2 regions of the Paenibacillus sp. YPG26 genome follow, and region 2 is predicted to be linked to the other one. Evidence: predicted binding sites of a transcription regulator. Region 2 holds the regulator's gene; the other holds the start of a gene.
What was found. Region 2 encodes LexA, which represses DNA repair genes until DNA is damaged. Its sites were predicted from a motif close to CGAACATATGTTCG; they were not measured.
Positions count from the first base shown of each region.

Region 1: recA (recombinase RecA) is a predicted target of LexA. The motif match lies at 1,779-1,792, and genes of this name have one in related genera.

Region 1 covers NZ_CP084530.1:2,516,951-2,521,375, forward strand. The annotation lists gene LDO05_RS11775 (regulatory protein RecX) at 1-549, opposite strand, end outside; gene recA (recombinase RecA) at 630-1,691, opposite strand; gene LDO05_RS11785 (competence/damage-inducible protein A) at 1,968-3,236, opposite strand; gene pgsA (CDP-diacylglycerol--glycerol-3-phosphate 3-phosphatidyltransferase) at 3,299-3,892, opposite strand; gene LDO05_RS11795 (YajQ family cyclic di-GMP-binding protein) at 4,117-4,425, opposite strand, start outside.
Region 2 covers NZ_CP084530.1:1,928,252-1,932,676, forward strand. The annotation lists gene LDO05_RS18980 (DUF6199 family natural product biosynthesis protein) at 1-276, opposite strand, end outside; gene glnA (type I glutamate--ammonia ligase) at 1-81, shown strand, start outside; gene LDO05_RS09060 (nucleotidyltransferase family protein) at 388-966, opposite strand; gene LDO05_RS09065 (hypothetical protein) at 1,108-1,422, shown strand; gene LDO05_RS09070 (hypothetical protein) at 1,422-1,586, shown strand; gene lepB (signal peptidase I) at 1,691-2,236, shown strand; gene lexA (transcriptional repressor LexA) at 2,314-2,940, opposite strand; gene LDO05_RS09085 (LysM peptidoglycan-binding domain-containing protein) at 3,126-3,491, shown strand; gene LDO05_RS09090 (DUF896 domain-containing protein) at 3,617-3,790, shown strand; gene LDO05_RS09095 (aldo/keto reductase) at 3,882-4,425, shown strand, end outside.

The DNA of each region.
Region 1 (4,425 bases), 590 kb from region 2:
CCACATCTTTCCCTTGCCACGGTTCTTAACACGCTGGCCGGCCCATTCCTGTGCGTACAGCGCGTCATTAACAAGCCCTTCTCTTTCAAGTCTTGTAACAATCTCTAATATGACCTGCTCTTCTCTGCCCTTTTCCTTCAACCTCTGTGATATTTCCTTAGTAGTCCGGGGCTTGCGGCTGAGGTAATTCAGAGCATCCGCGTAAGCCTGCTGCTTCTCGTCAGCAGCTATAATTTCAAGCAGATCCGACTTGGTGAATGAGCTCCCCTTCATCATCCTGTACTTGATCATTACATCTTCATGCACTTGAACACAATATGGGCCAAAATGAATAAGATACCGATACTTCGGCCGCTTTAGACTCTCAACTGAGGTAATACTTAATGCCTCATCTTCCGGAAAATCCGCCAAGCCGTCAAAATCCTCGTCATCCTGCCCGCTTGGTTCCGAGATATCGTAGATCCCACGCTCTTGAAGCTGCTTGTCCGATCGCGAATCAATATACTTTCCCCGCCCGTACGGAGTTTTCTTATACTTTCCCTCATCCATTGTAATATTCTCCCGCTATATAATAAGAAAACGCTCTGTCTCCGGTAGATACCTTCGATCAGAGCGCCACACCAAATTAATTATTCATCTGCAAAAAGAGCGAGCTCTTCTTTGCTTTCTTCCTCAGCTTCACTTGCGGTTGGCGCAGGGACAGCTGTCGTTAAATTGCTGGCTTCGCGAATCTTGTTCTCAATAACATCCGCAATTTCAGGGTGCTCTTTAAGAAACTGCTTCGCGTTCTCCCGTCCTTGTCCAAGACGTTCGCCAGAGAAGGAATACCAGGCACCGCTCTTATCAACAATATCCTGCTCAACACCGATATCGATCAGACTTCCTTCCTTGGAAATCCCTTCGCCATACATAATGTCGATCTCAGCTTGTTTGAATGGAGGAGCCACTTTGTTCTTAACTACCTTGATTCTTGTACGGTTACCTACCATATCGTTACCCATTTTGATAGTTTCGATACGACGCACATCCAGTCGAACAGTTGAATAGAACTTCAACGCACGTCCACCAGGAGTAGTCTCTGGATTACCGAACATAACCCCAACTTTCTCACGCAGCTGGTTAATGAAGATTGCAATCGTCTTGGACTTGCTGATTGCGCCAGACAGCTTACGCAAGGCTTGGGACATCAATCTTGCTTGAAGACCCACGTGAGAGTCTCCCATTTCACCTTCGATTTCCGCTTTAGGAACAAGAGCCGCAACGGAGTCAATAACGATAATATCCACAGCTCCACTACGTACCAGTGCTTCTGCAATCTCCAGTGCTTGTTCACCCGTATCTGGCTGGGACAGAAGCAATTCATCAATGTTAACACCAAGCTTGCCCGCATAAGTCGGGTCAAGTGCGTGCTCCGCATCAATAAATGCAGCTTGTCCGCCTGCCTTCTGAACTTCCGCTATCGCATGTAGAGCAACGGTCGTCTTACCAGAAGATTCCGGTCCATATACTTCAATAATACGACCACGAGGCAGCCCGCCTGTGCCAAGAGCTATATCTAATGCTATAGAGCCGCTGGGAATAATTTCCACTTGCATATGAGTGGATTCCCCAAGCTTCATAATTGATCCCTTACCGAACTGCTTTTCTATTTGACGAAGCGCCATATCCAGCGCTGCACGACGATCTGACATTAGCTCACATCCTTCAAAATGATAAATACAGGATTGCCTTACTTATACAATTGTACCTTGTTTAGAAGCGTTTGCCAAGCATTTTTTAGAACATACATTCGTTTTTTTCTGGACCGGACACCTCTCTTCCATAGTGCCGCGATTTCCAGAGATTAACACAAAAGAACCGCAGCAACCCTTTAGTTTGCTACGGTTCTTCCGTCTCTTAATTATACTCTAGCAGACTTCCTGCTGCAAGTTTAGCAGGCAGCAGTCTTATCCTAAGCTATTAAGTCCCTATGCATTAGCTGATTGAAGCTCCTTAAGCCGCAGCCACAGCCGATAGAGGATAGCCTTGGCAGATCTGAGACGAATGGTCTCGCGGTTGCCTTTAAGGTTCAATTCATAAGTTGTGGTGGATCCATCCCGTTCGGAGATCCCGATATATACGAGTCCAACCGGCTTTCTCTCCGAGAATGCAGGACCCGCCACCCCTGTGACCGATAGTCCGAAATCCGTGTCAGTGACAATTCGAACCTGCTCAGCCAGCACTTTAGCGGTCTCACTGCTGACAGCCCCGGGCGCCTCTTCTCCTTCAAGAAGATGTGCAGGCACATTCAAGAGCTTCTTCTTCATTTCGTTGGAGTAACACACAATTCCGCCCAGGAACACAGTTGCGCTTCCCGGAATTGAAGTGATCTCTTGCATTAACAGTCCGCCTGTACAGCTCTCGGCTGCACTGACCGTTAGATTCATCTCGGTCATCATCTCTACAATAACCTGTTCAATAGGCACGTCACGATTAGCATATAAGTAATCAGACAAGCGCTCTTCAATAATCTTCTCCATCGCGTCAAGCTTCTCAAAAGCCTCACTCTCAAGTGCTGCTTTGGTAGATAACCTGATAGTGACTTCACTTTCCTTGGCATAAGGAGCGATCGTCAAATCACTCTGCGACTCAATTAAATCCAGCAGCTTCGTCTCCAGCGCAGATTCACCGATTCCCGCGAACTTCAGCATTTTGGAATACAGAGGGGTCTCTCCAGTCAGCACATGACTCATGATCCAAGGCTTAGCCTGGTTCTCGAACATGGGCATCAGCTCTTTAGGCGGCCCTGGCAGGACAATATAGTGTTTGTCGCCCTGGGTAATGGCATTGCCTACAGCAAGCCCCGTCTCATTCGGCAGTGGTGTGCCCCCGTCAATAGCCAGGGCTTGACGCCGGTTGTTCTCAGTCATAGGCTGCTCCCGGTCTTTGAAGAAACGGTCAATATTATCCATCGCCTGACGGTCAATATGAAGCTCCCGTCCCAGATTTGCCGCCAAGGCTTCTTTGGTAAGATCATCCTGGGTCGGGCCAATACCGCCCGAGAAAATAATTAGATCAGCACGCTCCTCGGCAATCTTGATTGCCTGCTGGAGACGCACCTTATTATCCCCAACCACCGTCTGGAAAAAGACATCGATTCCCAGTGCAGCTAACTCCACTGATAAATAGCGGGCATTCGTATTTACAATCTGGCCAAGCAGAAGTTCAGTCCCTACGGCAATAATTTCAGCTTTCATCAGTAATCACAACTCCCCCGTTAAGAAGGGCAACGTGGCATCCTCTTCTAGTTAGATTCAGTTCAGACTTTAGAGAAAGACAATATGTTCTTGTTCTTAATGAAGTAATCAATTCCAGAGTAAATGGTGATCAGAGCCGCAATCCAAATCGCAACCTCGTCAAATGGGAAATTCACCCATGCAAACGGGAAGTTATTGAGAAGCAGTGCTGAAATCGCAACAATCTGGGTGATTGTTTTAATTTTACCCCATTTACTGGCTGCAATAACAGAACCCTCAAGCAGGGCCACTTCACGAAGACCCGTTACAGCAAATTCGCGGCTAATGATCACCACAGCAATCCATGCATCACATTTGCCTAAGGCAACGAGAGAGACCAGCACTGCCGCTACCAGCAGCTTGTCCGCCAAGGGATCCAGCAATTTCCCCAAATTAGTCACCATGTTGTTCTTGCGTGCCAGATAGCCATCAAGTCCGTCCGTACTGGCTGCAATAATGAACAATAGAGCTCCAATCAGGTGATTCAGTGGCAATGTGTAATTCCCCCAGGTCAAAGGATATGACCACCAGTCCATGTTCAGGTTCACAAGCAGGAACACAAGCATGACCGGAATCATGAATATACGGGCTAATGTAATTCGGTTGGGCAGATTCATCGAGCACCCTCCCCTGACAAGTCAAGAATAGAATATGTAAAAAAATGAACAAAGTTATGCTGCTTAAGAACTATGACGTAATCGTTAGCTGTCATTTTGTACCCCCAGTGATTGCTGCCGTCCCCATTTATCCCTACAAGTATAATATACGGCTTATACTGTGTCAAAATGAAGCAAGGTCTCGACAGATATGCATTTCAGGCATATCAAGAGACCCTACAGTGTTATTTAAGATTAGTAAATTGAAGGTCAACAGACAAATCCGCCTTGCGGAGAAGCTGAATTACACTTTGCAGATCATCCCGGCTTTTCCCGGTTACCCGGACCTGATCTCCTTGAATCTGACTTTTCACCTTAAGCTTGGAATCACGAATAAGGATATTGATCTTCTTCGCATTATCCTGGTCAATCCCTGACTTAAGTGTAATACGCTGACGGACGCTTCCGAGCGAAGCTGGCTCCACTTTCCCATACTCCAGGTTCTTGATCGGCAGACCCCGCTTAATCATCTTGGACTGCAAAATATCAATAAC
Region 2 (4,425 bases):
GAACTCAAAGAAATTGAGTGGGATATGTTCCGCACTCAAGTTCACCAATGGGAACGTGACCAATATATTACTTTGTACTAAGATTGAGAGAACCCCTGGCGCTTTAAGCGGCAGGGGTTCTTTTTTAGTGGAAATTCCAACCAGACATAATACAATTCCCACGATCCCGCCTAACTGGACCATAACCAAGTATGCCTCGCATCGCTCAGAATCTCCTTCAACCTTCCATCCTTCATTAATATACCATCCCCAGTATGGCTTAAATAACTGAACCACGCCAAGAGATAAGGTTGTGGGCCTAATAGGAGCACCATTTGATCATCCACTTATTAAATATAACGTCAAAGCTAGTGAATTATTCCAGATGGGCATCTAACAGAACGTTAACTACTGTTCGTCTGCTCGGTAGATTGAGAGGCGCGGCCAAATACGATCCCATTGCTTTTGGTCCATCCGTTGTTCGTATACTCGCAACCTTTCAGGAGTGGCCTTGAAGAAAGGAGTTGGTTGTACTTGAAGATCAATAAGGTCTTGAATTCCCCAAGGGGCAGTCAGTATAACAGCTCCGCTAGAGCTTAAGGAAATCCCAATAGAAGTGGCTGTCTCTGGGAATTTAGATATGGCATCTTCACTTGATTTGTAGGGTGGAAGGTTGTTAGGTATATGCATGCGCGCTTGATTCTTGATAGACCAAGGGAGGCCTGGTTGAATGGATAGCAGCCTCTGTTCCAACTCCTTCTCATATGCCTCATTCGGATTATTTGGATCAAAGAAGATTACATCAATGTCAGCGAGAGGGGTAGGACTGGAATAACCATGCACAACATCCCAGAGCTTCGAGCGGATGGCGCCCGCACAGATCCACCAATCCGGCAGCTCTAATCTGGCAGCAGCCTTTAGCAGGCTTAACATCCATTCATCATGTTCAATTAGACAGATAATGTCCTCTTCAGTACAAAACAGCATAGGTACCCCCTTATTCACGTTAAGAACATACGTTCTAATAATTATAGTCCTCAATAATTTTTAAGTAAATAGAGAATTGACTATCTCTCCTAATCTAGTAATAGCATACATTGTAATATACTCTATCGGACAGGAGGAAGGATGATGGAATCCGGTGAGCTATCAACCATTGAGAAGCTGCTGCCGCTTGCTGAGAAGTATGGTCTCGCGGTTCTTCTTACCTTTATCCTGCTTATGGTATTGATTGTCCTTGTTAGAATGATAATTAAGGGAGATTTGGTGCCAAGGAGACTGCTGGATAAAGCTGAAGAGGATCGGGATCGGCTGCAAGCGATTCTGGACAAGGAACGAGAAGAATTGTGGGAACCGGTACTGGATGTGTTCAAGAGTATTAAGAAGGTAGAAAAGAATGAGGGGAGTGATACCGCATGTGGTGGTACAGATGGATCGAACTAATGCTGCAGCAGCAACGAAGCAAGGAGGAGGACCTGCACCAAGCCTCGCGGCGGATCACCGTATCCATCGAGCGCTACAGAAGCTTGTCTCGCGAGATCCAGGCGGAGATAAGGAAGAATCATTTTGCTAAGCAGCTGATTTACCGCAATCATAATGAGAAATAACTAGGCAATAGAAGGATGAATAGGGGAAATTTGTATTAGTAAAATAGGAGATGATATACTTCCCTTAACAAGTTAAAGGGAGGTTGCTAACTACCGTGAAGCTGTTGAAAATTATTATTGGTTATATTCCCGCTATCGCCATTGCATTTGTTCTAAGTCTTTTTATTGGTATCTTTGTCTTCCAGCCCTATAAGGTTGACGGTCAATCGATGGAGCCGACACTGCAGGATGAGCAAAGAGCATACACCTCCAAGCTTGCCCGAACCTTCTCACACATGCCAGCTTATGAAGATATTGTTGTGATTGACAGCAGGGTGAACCGTGAGCGTTCATTCATGGACAATATTGTGGAGCACCCTTTGATCCAGCTGATAAATGGTACCACAAATGATCATATCTTCTTCATTAAGCGGGTGATCGGCAAGCCTGGGGATGTGATTGAAATTAAGAATCAACAGGTGTATCGAAACGGCGATGCTTTGGTTGAGCCTTATATCAAAGAGAAAATGAATCCTTCCGAAGACAGGAAATGGATTATTCCGGATAACCATATTTTTGTCTTAGGGGATAACAGGAATATTAGTAGGGATAGTAGAGAACTAGGCCCAATTCCATTTGATCACGTCATGGGTATTGAACAATTCAAATAGTATTATAAATAGTGAAAAGAGGATGCCCGAGCGGCATCCTCTTCTTTGTGGTTGTATGAAGGGAAGAATCAGGAAGGTTAATGAATGTCGCGAAACAGCCCGACGACTTTGCCCAGAATGGTAACATGCTTGAGGCGAAGAGGTTCGTACGTAGGGTTCTCGGGTTGAAGGCGAATATGGTCTTTCTCTTTGTAGAAGGTCTTCACTGTTGCCTCGTCATCTTCCGTCATAGCCACAACAATATCGCCATTCTCGGCGGTCTGTTGCTGACGAACGATAACAAAGTCACCATTATGGATACCTGCCTCGATCATGCTGTCGCCCATGACAGAGAGCATAAATACTTCTTTATCACTCACGAAATGGTTAGGGAGAGGGAAATAGTCTTCAATATTCTCTGTGGCTGTAATGGGTACGCCCGCTGTTACTTTACCGATAACAGGCACGCGCGCAACCGTATGTGCGAAGAGATTATAATTGTCTGCATCCTCTTGACCCAGCAGTTCAATTGCCCGCGGCTTGGTAGGGTCTCTTCTAATGAAACCTTTCTTCTCCAGCCTGTCCAGATGACCATGAACCGTGGAGCTGGAAGCTAGTCCAACTGCTTCTCCAATCTCTCTTACGGAGGGAGGGTAACCTTTCAATCTGACTTCATTTCTTATAAATTCAAGGATCGCCTGTTGGCGACTGGATACTTTAGACATATGATATCAACCCCATTTAGTAACGTTTGGAAAAATTATAACATAGAACTACCGTTCGTACAAACGTAAGTTCTAAATGGTTCTAAAATTAAAGCGAACAATTGTTCTAAAAAACTATTGAACGAAACAAGTGTTCGTGTTATATTAATTTCAGAAACAAGAACAAACGTTTGGAGTGAGAGAACATGTTAAGATATTCTACATACCAAAGTATTCATGAATCAATTCCTGCCGAGCCCAGCAGACATAAATTTAATTTGGAACACTTGATGTCCAAAGTCATATATGTTCGGGTTGCCGCCCTAGTATTACTCATCGCTGTAACCTGTACGGGGATGATTACAGCCTTTGCTTCCTCAAGCAACCATTCCGGTTCAACCGAGCTTCCTCAGGTCATCGTACAGCCTGGCGATTCTTTATGGAGCATTGCCTCCGCCCACAAGACGGACGACCAAGACATTCGGGACGTTATAAGTAGTATTAAAGAAGTGAACCAGCTGCCAACCAGTGAAATTCAAGCTGGGGATGTACTTGCAATCCCTGTGAATTGATCAATTGCTATAATCCAATCAGATTAACTGACAAGAGAGTTTTTCAAGGATTTGACATGCCTTGACAAGCTCTTTTTCTCATGTCAAAGTAAGAGTTAATGCCTTAACTGAAGGAGGAGTCACGCATGGATATTGATAGCTTGGTACAGCGCATCAACGAGCTTGCGCGTAAACATAAAGAGTCAGGACTGACTGAGGAAGAAACGGTTGAGAGAGCTGAGCTGCGGGAAATTTATCTGCAGAATATTCGCAGAAACTTCCGTCAACAATTGGATTCAATAGAAATTGTAGATAAATAATTAGTCCGGCCTTTGGCCGGAAGTACATACTTTCATTTAACTAACTTATTACATGGTGGACGATTTCATGATTTCAAGAGGGGGGCAAGTAATGAAGTACGCCTATCTAGGAACAAGTGGTCTGGCAGTGTCGAAGTTATGTTTGGGCACCATGACCTTCGGTGGGACAACCAGTGAGAAGGACTCTATGGCAATGATCCACCGGTTCCTTGATCTTGGAGGGAACTTTATTGATACCGCAGATGTATATACTGGCGGCCAATCAGAAGAAATTGTAGGTAATAGTATTCGTGACCGCAGATCAGAAGTTATTCTAGCCAGCAAGGTGAGGATGTCTACCGCTGGGCATGTGAACGGCCAAGGTGCCTCCCGCAAGCATATCATGGACGGCATTGAGGCAAGTCTGAGAAGGCTTGGAACAGATTATATCGATCTGTACCAAATTCATGTATGGGATCAAGCTACCCCGGTAGAGGAGACGCTTCGAGCACTTGATGATCTGGTCACATCAGGTAAAGTACGATATATTGGCTGTTCGAATTATTTATCCTGGCAGTTGATGAAGAGTCTGGCTGTGAGTGAGATGAGGGGCTGCGCCCGGTATGTGTCACTTCAGCAGCAATATAGTCTGCTTA